Regions from separate parts of the Pseudoalteromonas phenolica genome, predicted to be linked through region 1. Evidence: predicted binding sites of a transcription regulator. Region 1 holds the regulator's gene; the other holds the start of a gene.
The links. The regulator MetJ, encoded in region 1, represses methionine synthesis genes. The targets are predictions, from matches to a motif close to TAGACGTCTAGACGTCTA.
Positions count from the first base shown of each region.

Region 2: metK (methionine adenosyltransferase) is a predicted target of MetJ. The motif match lies at 5,234-5,251, and genes of this name have one in related genera.

Region 1 covers NZ_CP013187.1:3,418,152-3,425,603, reverse strand. The annotation lists gene priA (primosomal protein N') at 1-346, opposite strand, end outside; gene rpmE (50S ribosomal protein L31) at 601-816, shown strand; gene PP2015_RS15380 (malic enzyme-like NAD(P)-binding protein) at 1,625-2,878, shown strand; gene metJ (met regulon transcriptional regulator MetJ) at 2,964-3,287, opposite strand; gene metB (cystathionine gamma-synthase) at 3,586-4,809, shown strand; gene metL (bifunctional aspartate kinase/homoserine dehydrogenase II) at 4,816-7,164, shown strand; gene PP2015_RS15360 (penicillin-binding protein 1A) at 7,245-7,452, opposite strand, start outside.
Region 2 covers NZ_CP013187.1:3,089,427-3,096,878, reverse strand. The annotation lists gene PP2015_RS13810 (TIGR04211 family SH3 domain-containing protein) at 1-403, opposite strand, end outside; gene PP2015_RS13805 (CYTH and CHAD domain-containing protein) at 569-2,089, shown strand; gene PP2015_RS13800 (SRPBCC family protein) at 2,092-2,766, shown strand; gene PP2015_RS13795 (HDOD domain-containing protein) at 2,818-3,663, shown strand; gene metK (methionine adenosyltransferase) at 3,946-5,133, opposite strand; gene tkt (transketolase) at 5,397-7,391, shown strand.

The DNA.
Region 1 (7,452 bases):
TGGGCACTTGGGTTTTATCTGGGTGCTCACCTTGACGTAGAGATGCTGGTAGCGCAGTAAAAATAGTTTCGCCTAGCGAATGGCAATAATAACGTGCTGTAAATTTCAAAAAGGTAAGATATGCATCACTGACAATAGGACGCTCATCAATAACAGAGGTAATGGCTTTGATTTTATTTTCAGGCACATCTGTCTTCGCTTTGATGTCAACGACCATGGCGACCAGTTTTCGATTGGCAAAAGTTACCCACACACGACAGCCTTTATGAACTGTTATATTCGGGTCGATCTTATAATCAAAGGTTCTATGTAGTGGGACTTTTAGAGCAACTTCAACAAATAGCATGAATGTTCGAGCATGGCTGTAGATAGTTATAATGTACTAAAGCAGACCTTGAAATCCCAGAGAAAAACGCGCGGTAAATGACTGTTCAATGGATTAGGCGTAATTAACGGCCTGTTTATTTACTTTTTGTGCAATTATTGCTTGTAGATCTCAGACGACTCCAATAAAATACGCGTCCACTAATTTGAATATAACTACGTATGGTGCCAAACTTCGGGTTTGGAGAGCGATACGGCCTAACCTAGAGGTTTACTATGAAAGAAGGTATCCACCCTAAGTACGAGTCAATCACAGCAACTTGTTCATGTGGTAACAAATTCGAAACTCGTTCAACACTATGTAAAGACATCCACCTAGACGTATGTTCTGCATGTCACCCGTTTTACACTGGTAAGCAGAAGATCCTTGATACAGGTGGTCGTGTTGATCGCTTCAACAAGCGTTTCGGTGCTCTTAGCAGCAAGAAATAAGCAGCGCTTGTTTGAGAAAGGCACCCATTTGGGTGCTTTTTTTATGTCTAATACCAATCCTCTTAATTAAGCGCTCTATTTTGAGGCAAGGAAAACCGGTCGATAGCACCGCTCACGCGTCCTGCTATCGCTGAGGTACCTACTTCCATGTAGGCAAGGTTAAAATTTTGCTTTTTAGTTGTTCTAAATAAGAAATTTTTAACGAAGCTAGCGTCAGTTTTAGTCCCTCAAAATGGTTGAGTATTATTGAGGATTGGTATAAAACTTATTAATCCTCTGAATATTCATTATTTCCTGCTGACTTAGTATCGTTTCTCTGGCTCTTTTTCTGCAAAATTATTTCTTTTACACCAAACTTTTTTCATAGCAAAGCCGTAGAAAATGGCGCAACAACTAAATGCATAACTTTGCACTTTTCATCGAGATTGACTTTAGCTTTCTCAAAAATACGGCTGCTTAAACTGTTTTTTTTAAGAGTTAAAGTTGTCTAAATGTATTTAAAAGAGTCTAAAATCTAATAAAATTCGATAAGTTCAGCGTTCTTTTTGTGATTGATAGGGTGGCATTTTTAGTCGTATAAATTGCTGGTTTATTAAGCGTACTGACCCTTTTTTAGGTCAATAAAATGTCAAAAAAGCTAAAAGAATGTTTCATAAAATCTGCAAAATTGCGGCATCTTGCAGATAAATTTCGCTAAAAAGTGGATAGACCTGAAATTGCTTGAATATATCTAGAAAGCGAGTATCTTTTAGTTATTGCGAATTATTTCACTCTCACTTTTAACTTCTTTGCAGGAAAAAATCGCGTCATGTCAGACTTTCGTGAACAAGCTTTACATTACCACGCTCATCCCGTTCCAGGTAAAATCAGTGTTGAATTAACTAAACCAGCCGAAACAGTTAAAGATCTTGCGTTGGCCTACAGCCCAGGTGTGGCTGAGCCAGTTCGAGAAATTGCTGCAGATCCTGCTAATGCATACCGATATACAGGTAAAGGCAATATGGTTGCGGTGATCAGTAATGGTACTGCAATTTTAGGTTTAGGTAACTTAGGCCCACTTGCTTCTAAACCAGTAATGGAAGGTAAAGCGCTACTATTCAAACGTTTTGCAGGCTTAGATTCAATCGACATTGAAGTAAAGCACCGCACCACTGAAGACTTTATCAATACGGTTGCGAATATTGCAGATACTTTTGGTGGTATCAACCTTGAAGATATTAAAGCACCAGAGTGTTTTGAGATTGAAAAAGCACTTATAGAGCGTTGTGATATACCTGTATTCCACGACGACCAGCATGGTACTGCGATTGTAACTGCTGCGGGTATGTTGAATGCATTGGAAGTACAAGGTAAAGACATCCACGACGCTATCATTGTGTGTTTAGGTGCAGGCGCTGCAGCAATCGCATGTATGGAGCTGCTGATAAAATGTGGTGCACAGCGTGAGCATATTTACATGCTAGACCGTAAAGGTGTTATCCATACGCGTCGCGATGACTTAAACGAATATAAAAAGCTATTTGCTAACAACACTGATAAGCGTACGCTGCAAGACGTTATCGCTGAAGCAGATGTATTTGTGGGTGTATCTGGCCCTGACTTACTTTCTCCAGAAGACCTAAAGCTTATGGCGGACAAGCCGGTTGTCTTTGCCTGTTCAAACCCAGACCCTGAAATTAATCCAGAAGTTGCACATGGTGCACGTAACGATTTAATTATGGCGACAGGTCGTTCGGATTATCCTAACCAAGTGAACAACGTTTTATGTTTCCCATTTATCTTCCGCGGTGCACTTGATGTGCGTGCAACAGCGATTAATGATGAAATGAAGATCGCAGCCGTAGAAGCTATTCGTGGTATTGCGAAAGAGCCTGTGCCTGAGCAAGTGCTTAAAGCAGCCGATGTTGAGTCGCTAGAGTTTGGCGCTGAGTATATTATTCCTAAGCCAATGGATCCGCGTTTATTACCTCGCATTGCTAAAGCTGTAGCACAAGCTGCGATTGATTCTGGCGTTGCGCAAATCGATCTACCAGAAAACTACATGGCACAATTTGAATCTTAATCCTAAGCAAGATTAAATTAATAAAAAACCTCGCAATGGCGAGGTTTTTTATTTCTATGTTTTTCTTCGAGAGAAACTAAGGCGATTAACCTTCTTCGTTAATCTCTGGGATCTCTAAGCCCATCTCTTTCATGATGTTACGCACTTCAACAGGGATTTTCTCAGGATTGTCTTTACGTAAGTCCTCATCGCTTGGAAGTGGTTGACCCGTAAAGGCATGCAGAAATGCTTCACATAGCAACTCACTGTTTGTTGCATGGCGTAGGTTGTTAACCTGACGTCGTGTACGTTCGTCAGTTAATACTTTTAATACATTCAAAGGGATCGACACGGTGATCTTCTTCACTTGCTCTGATTTCTTGCCATGCTCTGCATAAGGGTGAATATACTCACCATTCCATTTAGCCATAATATTTTTCTGATGCCTTTAGAGTAATTACTGCCAATAAGACTACGCTCGTTTGCGACGGCTTTAATTGACTTAGTTTGACTAACGCCCAACTCAAACTAAGGTTAATGTACCGATTTATGGTCAAAAACCCAGTCTTATTAACAATATTAGTTAACGAAGTGGCGAAATTTTATCGGTTTAAAAAAGATAGTCAAATTCTAGTTAAATAGCCATTTAGCAGTATAAATGTTTTGACTTCTCTAATTTGATCATCTAACCTTTTAGACGTCTAAACATCCATATACTAGGTGGTGATATGAGCCAACGCAATAAGTCAACAGTCGCAGTCAGACATGGTATCGAAGCCGATAAGCATCATGGTGCGGTTGTGCCTCCTCTTTATCTTTCTACAACGTATTCGTTCGCTGATTTCGATACTAAGCGTGATTACGATTACGGCCGTAGCGGTAATCCAAATCGCGATATTCTAGCTGAAGCATTAGCGCAGCTTGAAGGCGGAGAAAAAGGCATCATCACCGCGACCGGTATGGCAGCTGTACACCTAGTAACACAACTTTTAAATCACGACGATACCTTAGTTATTCCACATGATTGTTATGGTGGTAGTTATCGTTTATTCACATCACTTGAAAAGCGTGGCTTGTTAAAACTAAAAGTTTTAGATTTAACTCGCGCTGACAGCCTTGCACAAATTGCAGAGATCAAACCTAAACTGGTTTGGATTGAAACGCCAAGTAACCCAATTCTTCGTCTTACAGACATCGATGCGGTTGTGAATGCAGCCCATGCAGTGGGCGCTTTAGTGGGGGCTGACAATACGTTTTTATCTCCAGCGCTACAGAACCCAATTTCATTTGGTGTTGATATTGTGGTGCATTCGACAACCAAATACATTAATGGTCATTCAGATGTTGTTGGCGGTGCGGTAATTGCGAAAACCCAAGAGTTAGGCGACGAGCTGGCTTGGTGGGCAAATAACATAGGCATTACTGGTGCACCATTCGATAGCTATTTGACATTACGTGGTTTAAGAACCCTTAAAGTGCGCCTTAAACAACATGAAGAAAATGCCCTCGCTATCGCCAAATACTTAGAGCAGTCGGAGTACGTTCGCAAAGTGTATTATCCAGGTCTTGAATCACACCCGCAACACGAACTGGCGAAAAAGCAGCAGTTAGGATTTGGTGGCATGGTGAGTTTTGATATCGCAGGCGGTCTTGAAGATGCTGCCGCTTTCTTAACAACAGTGAAAGAGTTCTCGTTGGCTGAGTCTTTAGGTGGTGTTGAGAGTTTAATTTGTCACCCTGCGACCATGACACATGCAGGCATGGAGCCTAAAGCACGTTTAGAAGCGGGTGTCGGCGATACTTTGATCCGTATTTCTGTCGGTATTGAGGAAGTAGCAGACCTACTTGCAGACCTCGAAGTGGCTTTTGCTAAAACACAGCCTGGCAAGGCACCTGCGTCAGCTGATAGCAAAGCTTGTAAATTAACACCTGCCCATCCGGCACTTTGGTAAAAGAAAATGACAAGAGTAGTACATAAATTTGGCGGGTCGAGCTTAAGCTCGGCCTCGCGTTATCAGGCTGTCGCACAAATCGTGGTTGGCCAATGTCAGTTGGGCGATTGTGTTGTGGTTTCTGCTGCAGGCAAAACCACTAATACCCTAGTTAAACTATGGCAAAGCTATCAGCAGCAAGAGCAGCAAAGTTTTAACGATATTTTGTTGCAGGTTGAGAACCATCAAATCGAGCTGATTAATGCATTATTCCAGGGTGAAAAGCAGCGCCAACTAGCCGATATACTACTGACTGAATTACAAGTGATCACCCAAGCCGCGAACACAAAAACTCTAAATGAAGCTGAGCTATTAGCACACGGTGAATTATGGTCTGCACGCATTTTGGCGAACTACTTATCAGAAAGCGGTTTACAAGCCCAAGCGATTGATGCCAGAACGTTATTTACTGTGCATAACGGTCAGTTGGTGCATCAACAAAATAAGCAAGCGTGCTTAGCGACCTTAGATAACGATCACATCTTTGTGGTCACAGGTTTTATTGCAGCAGATGACCAAGGTAATACTGTGACGCTGGGACGCAATGGCAGTGACTACAGTGCAACATTGTTAGCAAATTATAGCGACGCAGAAGCAGTCTCAATCTGGACCGATACGCAAGGTGTATTCAGCACCGATCCACGTAAAGTCAGCAATGCAATTAAATATCCTAAAGTATGTCGTGAACAGGCCAATCTATTGGCGCGTTTAGGTAACCCAGTTTTGCATGCTAAAACCTTATCGCCTTTGAAAAATACCAGTATCAAGTTACAGGTTCGTAGCAGTTTTGATCCTGAAGCACCAGGTACTGAAATCGTCAAAGCGGGTTACAGTAAAGCGAAACGTTTTATTACGTCATTTGATAACTTAGATCTTGTGCGTGTAGACCGTTTAGGTGTTAATGAAGTGCGTGAAGTGAGTCAGCTTATTCAGCATAGCATTCATCACTTCGTACAAAATGGTGAAGAGTTCTTATTGCTACCAGGCGCTTTTACACATCAAGTTAGCCAATATTTTGCTGGCCGCCTCACCTTGGTTGAAAGCCACTTGCAGGGCTTTGCGCTGGTTGCACCAAAAGCTGATATCTCTGCATTAGAGCTACAGGCTAAATCAGTGTTAACAGAACAAGATGTAGTACTTAGGTTTGCGCACAGTGACGAAGACTATGCATTGTTCTTAACTGACCAAGCAATTGACAGCGATGTTTTGGCGATTCTACATGACAAACTAGTGAATAAAGGCCGAGAGCTGGCCGTTATCATAGCGGGCTTAGGTAATGTCGGAGAAGTTTTCCTTGAACAATGCCAAACTCAGGTTGCTCGTTTACAAGCGCAATTTGATTTAAAAGTCGTTGGCCTATTACGTTCGCAGCAAATGCTATTTGCAGCCAGTGGTTTGAATTTAGATAACTGGCAAACTCAGTGGCAAAATGAAGCGCAAGCATATGAGCAAAATGAAGTGCTAGAGCGTATTGAAGAGCTAGATTATGAGCATAAAGTGGTGGTTGATATCACTGCGAGTGAGTCATTTAGCTTGTTATACCCAGAGTTCGTTAAGCGTGATTGCCACCTTATCAGTGCTAATAAGTATGCAGGTACAGCGCAACAAGACTGGTATTTGTCTTTGCGTCAACAGCTTGAAGAGCGCAACTTACTATGGCGTTATAATACCAGTGTCGGTGCTGGTTTACCGGTTAACTTTGCACTTGCTGACTTGCAAAATAGTGGTGATAAAATCACCCAAGTTGAAGGTGTGTTCTCGGGCACTTTATCTTGGCTGTGCAGTGAGTATGACGGCAGTAAAGCCTTCTCAGATTTAGTGCTAGAAGCACAAGCTATGGGCTACACAGAGCCAGATCCTCGCGAAGACTTATCAGGTCGAGATATGCAGCGTAAGTTGTTAATTCTCGCTCGAGAGCTTGGTCTTTCTCTCGATGTTGATGATATTGACCTTGAGCCATTAATGCCCGAACATTTAGCAACTGGTAGCTGGCAAGATTTTCTAGCTAAAAAAGACGAGTTAGATGCGTTTTATGAAACTAAGTTTGCACAGGCGAAAGCCAATCATTGTGAGCTGCGTTACACTGGTTTATTAAGTATCGCTGAAGGTGGCAAAGTGGATGCAAAAGTGGGTATTGCTTTTGCTGAGCAAGGCTCTGCGATTGCCAATTTAACACCAGGCGATAATATCTTTGTAGTTAAAACGCTGTGGTATGACGCAAACCCATTGGTTATCCAGGGGCCTGGAGCTGGTAAAGAAGTGACTGCAGCGGGTATTCACTCTGACTTATTCTGGTTATGTCAGAATCTTAAATAGTTAATAGCTGCGATGGCTTAGAGCAAAAAGCGAAGTGTTGCGACACTTCGCTTTTTTGTTAGAGCTATTTTTTACATTAACTAAAACAGCTCATCTTGTTCAGGCAATGAGTCTGTTGAGAAAGGGGTTTTTGACTTGTCTTGCTGAACATATTTAGTTGGTACAGTGTCAGACTCAAAGTATTCGAAACGGCTGGTATAGTCGTTTTTAGAGCTTAGTAAGCCTGTTTTCAAGTCTATTCGAACTGATGTTAAGCCTGGCGCAGGGTCAATCGGTGCAAGCGGTTCA
Region 2 (7,452 bases), 330 kb from region 1:
AATCTTGATTAAGTTGTTGCAAGCGAGGTAAGTCAGTTTGGGCATCGTTGAGTGCTTGCTGTGATTGTTGTAGTTGTTGACCTAGCTCATCCAATTGGTGTGCAAGCCCAGGTTGGGTTGAAACAAATTGGGTTTCAACCCATACCTCACGGCCCTTATCATCGGTGATCTGTTGAAAGCCATTTTCATTACCCGCCATAATTTCAATTTGGCTGCCAGCATTTACAGAACCAACAATACGGAAGTTTTTACCCGGTCCAGAATGTACATAAACGAATAAGCTATCTGAGATATATGCTGTATTTTCGCTGCTGTTACTATTTTCTATGGTTTGAATGTCTTCAGCGAGAGAATAGTGTGAAAAAAGTGCGAAAAGTGTCGGCACCAAGATACGTTTTAACATCCGTGACCCTTTATAGAGAGTTATTTGTTGAGATAGTATGAATTTCAAGGAGTAATATCAAGTGAAGCACTAAACTTCCTTGAACTTGCTGCAAAAAGATTGCAAATACCCGCTGCTTTGTATATTTTTACCGTTCTACAATTATATAGGTAATGACTTGCCCTAATGGACACTGAAATAGAACTGAAGTTTTTACTTTCAGATAATGAAGTTCCTCTTATTCCAGGACTCATCATGCAGTTTGCAAAAACTGTGAAAAATAAACCCGCCAAGAATCTAAAAAACGCCTACTTTGATACACCAAACCGTGAGCTAAGAGCATTAGATATCGGTTTAAGAACACGTTGTTGTGATGAACAATGTGAGCAAACAATCAAGTTGGCAGGGCAAGTAGTCGGTGGTCTTCATCAGCGTCCTGAATACAACTTACCTATTGATACGCCGCGTCCAAATATTTTGGCGTTTAAACAAGAAATCTGGCCACATGGCATGCAGATCACAGCCATTAGTGACAACTTATTTCCAATTTTTAGCACTAATTTTATTCGTCGAACTTGGCTTATTGAAACAGAGCATGGCTCAAAAATTGAGGTTGTACTCGATAAAGGTGAAATTGTTGCACAGGGTCAGGTTGAAGTTATTTCTGAGTTAGAGATTGAACTCGTTGAAGGTCAGCGTAGCGATCTATTTTTACTTGCCGAGCATTTAATTAGCTTAGGCGGATTGCGACTAGGTTTATATTCAAAGGCAGCTAGAGGTTATCGCCTTGCTGACGATAAGCCATTGAAGCCTAATAAATACATTGGTGTTGTGAAGTTAAATCGTCATGCAACGCAAGAACAAGCGCTTGTGCAGTGTGTGAACTATGGTATTGAGTTCGTGCAAAAACATGAGCAGTGTTACTTTAATAAACCAAGTTTGAAGACACTTAAACGTGTCATAGACGGCATTAACCTGATTAAACATGCATTTAAATTATTCGAGCCCATTGTTGAAGGCCATGCTACGGAGCGCTTACTCGGTGAAATGAATTGGCTTCTAAATGAGCTAGATTGGGTCGAAGATGCGATTCATCTAAAAACTTACACGTCAAAGCGTCATGCCTATTATAAAAAAATAAATAATGCGGATGAATTAGCAACACTTATTGATGATTTAAAAACACAGCAGCCTAGCATCACAGATTTAGAAGACTTATTCCACAGTCCACGCTATAACAAGCTATTGTTAGCTTTAACTCGTTGGTTAGTTGATAAAGGATGGCGTCAGGAGTGGAGCCAGCATGCAGTATCCGCGGCTGAGTTGCCTATCAAAGAGGTGGCGACAGCAGCTTTTGAGAAAGACTGGAGAAAACTTCAATCAGAATTGCCTGAGGGCAAAGATTTATGCACGCAAGATTATCTTTCGCTGCGTTCTTTGTTAGATTGCGCTTTGCTGAGTGGTAATTGTTTAGGGTCTTTATATGACAAAGAAACAAGACAAGCATTCCGAACACCTTGGATTGATATCGCCTATGGCATCTATGAGCTAGAGACATTGTCTTACTTAAAAACCCTCTGCGAGCAACAAAACCTCCCTGAGCTTGAAGAAATAGAGTTATGGCTTTCTAAAAAAGCAGACTTTCTTGTTCAAGCGATGGAACAAAGCCGCAGAGCTTCGCTCAATAGCATGCCGTATTGGCGTTAATTATGAAAATGCTCCATAAATACCTTTTGTGGAGTTTGCTCTTATTGCCTTCCTCACAAGTCTATGCCAATTGGCAAAGTTGGTATAGCAAAGACAATCTATCTATCAGCTATCAAAAACAGGCGTCTGGCTTAATCGCAATTAAGGCTCAAGCCAGCTTCACTAACACAAATCGTCAAGCTTTTTTAAACCTTCTAAACGATACAGATAATGCGCCCGAGTGGTTAAGTAATGTCGAAAGTGTTAAATCCCTTCCGTTGTTTAAAAAAGCTGAAAATATAGTTGTTACTAGATTGAATGCGCCTTGGCCTGTGAAAGATAGAATAATGCTCACACACTCTTGTCATCAACGCGTATCAAAGACGACATCTAAGTTATTGATAAAGTCCGTAGACGAGCTGAAAAGAGCGCAACTTTTGCCATTAGAACAATTTAAGAAATATATCTTTGTTTCACCCATAGAAGGAAGTTGGTTACTTGAAGAAACTTCAAATACCTTGCTTATAAGACATCAAATTTATGCTGATCCACAAGGTAAAATCCCCACTTGGTTGAGCAACAAAACCGCACTTAAAGGGGTAAAGAAGACCTTTCAAAATATGGCTAAGCAAATCTATAAAAAAGAGTATCAGGCTGAGAATAACTTTATCACTTCTTCTTGTTCGACTTTTGAGTAATCACTTCTCCTCTACTACACTCAGCTAACCTATAGCGAAAAGATTCCACCTATGATCGACATTGATGACAAGGTATTGGCAGATCTGAAATCTGGTTTTAGTTTGCCTTCAAAGCCTGAAGTACTGCAAAACTTACAAAATGAATTAAATAGTGATGAACCTGAGTTGGGGAATATCGCAGAAATCATCAGTGAAGATGTAGGCACTGCGGCAGCCGTATTAAAAGTGATCAACTCTCCCGCATATGGTATGTCTCGAACAATTACCGATATTCGACAGGCGGTGATGTTTTTGGGGGTAAACTGTATTACACAATTAGTGACGGGGCACTTACTTAAAAATGCCTTTAAACAAGAGGATTGTTGTATTTCATTGCAGCGATTCTGGGATCATGCCAGCGATATGTCTCAATTAGCTATAGCGATAGGAAAACAAATTAAAGCAACTGTACCACTCGAAAACCTGCAGTTACTTGGTTTATTCCATGACTCTGGTATACCCGCAATGGCGATGCGATTTGGAAATTATAATGAATTAATGTCGCGAGCTTATCAAAGAGGTGAGCAAAGTCTCTTATACTACGAAGAGCAAATTTATCCAGTTAGCCACACTATTGTAGGGTATTATTTGGCAACGTCATGGCATCTTCCTAAGCCTATCTGCCAGATGATTCTACGTCATCATGATGAGTCATATCTAAAGGAAGAAACGGACCCTACACTGAAAGCGACTTTTGCGACGATGAAACTCGCTGAGAATTTAGCTTTCGAAGCAAAATACTTTAGGCCGTGTGGTGATTGGCATGTATTTAAAGATTTAGTGATGATTGCATTAGAACTGAGTGATGATGAATATGTTGATTTGAAAGAAGACGTAGAAGAGTATTTTATTCATTAATACCAATCCGCTTAATTAAATGGTCTATTTCGAGGCAAGAAAGCCTTGTTGGTAACATCGTTCACGTGTCCTGCTATCGCTGAGGTACCTACATCTATGTAGGCAAGGCAAATATTTCGTTATTTAGTTGTTCTAAATGAGAAATCTTTAACGCAGCTATCATCAGGTTTAATCCCTCGAAATGATTAAGTGTTATTGCGGATTGGTATAAGTAAATTAATTACAGACATTAAAAAAGGCGCTCCTTTTCAGGTAAGCGCCTTTTTAACAGATGACTTAAAATTATAAGCCAGCAGCTGCTCTTAGTGCGTCTGCTTTGTCTGTTTTTTCCCAGCTAAATGCTGTGAATGTGTCATCACCAACCGTCATTTCAAACGGCTCACGACCGAAGTGACCGTACGCAGCAGTCATTTGGTACATTGGGTGAAGTAGGTCTAGCATCTTAGTAATGCCGTAAGGACGTAGGTCGAAGTGCTCACGCACTAACTCAACTAACTTCTCTTCAGACACTTTACCAGTACCAAATGTATCAATTGTTATTGACGTTGGTTCAGCTACACCGATAGCATAAGAAACTTGGATTTCACACTTATCAGCAAGGCCTGCTGCAACAATGTTCTTAGCAACATAACGACCAGCGTATGCTGCACTGCGGTCAACCTTTGATGGATCTTTACCAGAGAAAGCACCACCACCGTGACGTGCCATACCACCGTATGTGTCAACGATGATTTTACGGCCTGTCAGACCACAGTCACCTACTGGACCACCGATCACGAAACGACCCGTTGGGTTAATGAAGTATTTAGTATCTTCAGTTAATAACTCTGCAGGTAGCGTGTGTTTGATGATGTTTTCCATAACGGCATCAACTAGTGCATCTTGCTCGATGTCTGGGTTATGCTGAGTTGAAAGTACAACTGCATCGATAGCAACAGGTTTACCATCTTCATATACGAAAGTTACCTGAGACTTAGCATCAGGACGTAACCAAGGTAGGATACCTGATTTACGCGCTTCAGCTTGACGCTCTACTAACAAGTGTGAGTAGTAAAGAGGCGCAGGCATAAGCGTTGGTGTTTCGTTCGTTGCATAACCAAACATTAGACCTTGGTCACCCGCACCTTGCTCTTCAGGCTTAGAGCGGTCTACACCTTGTGCAATTTCAGGTGATTGTTGACCGATAAGGTTCATGATGCCACATGTGTCGCCGTCAAAACCTACATCAGAAGACGTGTAACCGATATCTGTGATTACTTTACGCGTGATTGACTCTAGGTCTACCCAAGCATCTGTTGAAATTTCACCAGAGATGATCGCAACGCCTGTTTTAACCATAGTTTCACAAGCAACACGTGCGTGTTTGTCTTGCGTAATGATTGCATCTAGTACCGCGTCAGAGATCTGATCAGCGATTTTATCCGGATGACCTTCAGAAACAGACTCAGAAGTAAATAAGTGTTTTGCCATTGTATCTATGCTCACAAATATTGCGCTTCACGAACATCGGGGATAGCGCGAAAAAATAAGGGGCGTATTCTATCTAAAACAAATTAACTTGCCTAGTTTTTTTACGCCTAGACGTCTGAATTAGATTTTTTCAATTGCAGATCCTGAAATATACAAGTTTAGCCCTCGTTTTCTCAGGTATATACGTTGCAGTAAGTACCATAAATGAGTCAGAATGAAGGCACTGACATTTCAGCGCAACACAATTAAAGGTAGGAGAATTCATGCCGTCACGCAAAGAACTTGCAAATGCCATTCGCGTTCTGTCTATGGACGCAGTACAAAAAGCTAAGTCTGGTCACCCGGGAGCACCTATGGGTATGGCTGATATCGCAGAAGTACTATGGCGCGATTATTTAAAGCACAACCCAAGCAACCCAGAGTGGGCTGACAGAGACCGCTTTATTCTGTCAAATGGCCACGGCTCTATGCTTATTTATTCTTTGTTGCACCTGAGCGGTTATGATCTTTCTATTGATGATCTGAAAAACTTCCGTCAAATGCATTCTAAAACACCGGGTCACCCAGAATATGGCTATGCACCAGGTGTAGAAACAACAACTGGCCCACTTGGTCAGGGTATTACTAATGCGGTAGGTATGGCGATTGCTGAAAAAGCACTTGCAGCTCAATTCAACCGTGACGAATTTGATATTGTGAACCACTTCACTTACACCTTCTTAGGCGATGGCTGTTTAATGGAAGGTATTTCGCATGAGGCTTGTTCATTAGCCGGTACACTAGGCCTTGGTAAGCTTATCGCATTCTGGGATGACAACGGCATCTCAATCGATGGTGAAGTAGAAGGCTGGTTCAGCGATGATACACCTAAGCGTTTTGAATCTTACGGCTGGCATGTAATTGCTGACGTAGATGGTCACGATAGCGATGCAATTAAAGCGGCAATCGAAGCGGCACGTGCAGAAACTGACAAGCCAACACTTATTTGCTGTAAGACAGTGATTGGTTATGGTTCACCAAACAAATCAGGAAGCCATGATTGTCACGGTGCACCATTAGGTGATGAAGAAATTAAAGCAGCACGTGAATTCCTTGGTTGGGATCACGATGCGTTTGAAATCCCTGAAGATATCTACGCGAAGTGGGATGCTTCTTCTCGTGGTCAACAAGCACAAAGCCACTGGTTAGTGAAATTCACAGAGTACCAAATGGCATACCCTGAGCTTGCGGCTGAGTTTGAGCGTCGCATGAAAGGCGAACTCCCTGCAAACTGGCAAGCTGAAACTGAAAAGTACATTGCAGAGCTTCAAGCAAATCCAGCTAACCCTGCGACACGTAAAGCGTCACAAAATGCATTGAATGCATTTGGTCCAATTCTACCTGAGTTTATGGGCGGCTCAGCTGACCTTGCAGGTTCTAACCTTACACTATGGGAAGGTTCGAAGGGCTTAACGGCTGATGATGCATCAGGTAACTACATCTTCTACGGTGTACGTGAATTTGGTATGTCGGCAATCATGAACGGTATTGCACTGCACAAAGGTTTCGTACCTTACGGCGCAACTTTCTTAATGTTCATGGAATACGCGCGTAACGCGGTACGTATGGCAGCATTAATGAAGCAGCCAAGCATCTTTGTTTATACTCACGATTCAATTGGTCTGGGTGAAGATGGTCCGACGCACCAGCCGGTTGAGCAAATTGCCAGCATGCGTTTAACACCTAACCTAGTGAACTGGCGTCCATGTGACCAAGTTGAGTCAGCTGTTGCTTGGCAGCAAGCGATTGAACGTAAAGATGGTCCAACGTCACTTATCTTTACTCGTCAAGGTTTAGAGCAACAAGCTCGTGATGAAGCACAAGTTGCTGCAATCAAACAAGGTGGTTATGTACTTAGCTGTGACGGCAACCCTGAGCTTATCTTGATTGCAACAGGTTCTGAAGTACAACTCGCTGTTGATGCAGCAAAAGCGCTTCGTTTACAAGGCAAAAAGGTACGTGTTGTGTCTATGCCTTCTACAGATGTATTTGATGCACAGTCAGCTGAATATAAAGAAAGCGTTTTACCAGCAGCAGTAACACGTCGTGTTGCGGTTGAAGCGGGTATTGCTGACTACTGGTTCAAGTATGTTGGCTTAAATGGTGCTGTAGTGGGTATGTCAACATTTGGTGAGTCAGCACCTGCTGGTGAGCTATTTGAGCACTTCGGCTTCACAGTTGATAATGTGGTAGCACAAGCTAACCGTTTATTTGCTTAATCTATAAAGCATATTAAGTAATTTAAAACCCGCACATGTTGCGGGTTTTTATTTAGGAAAA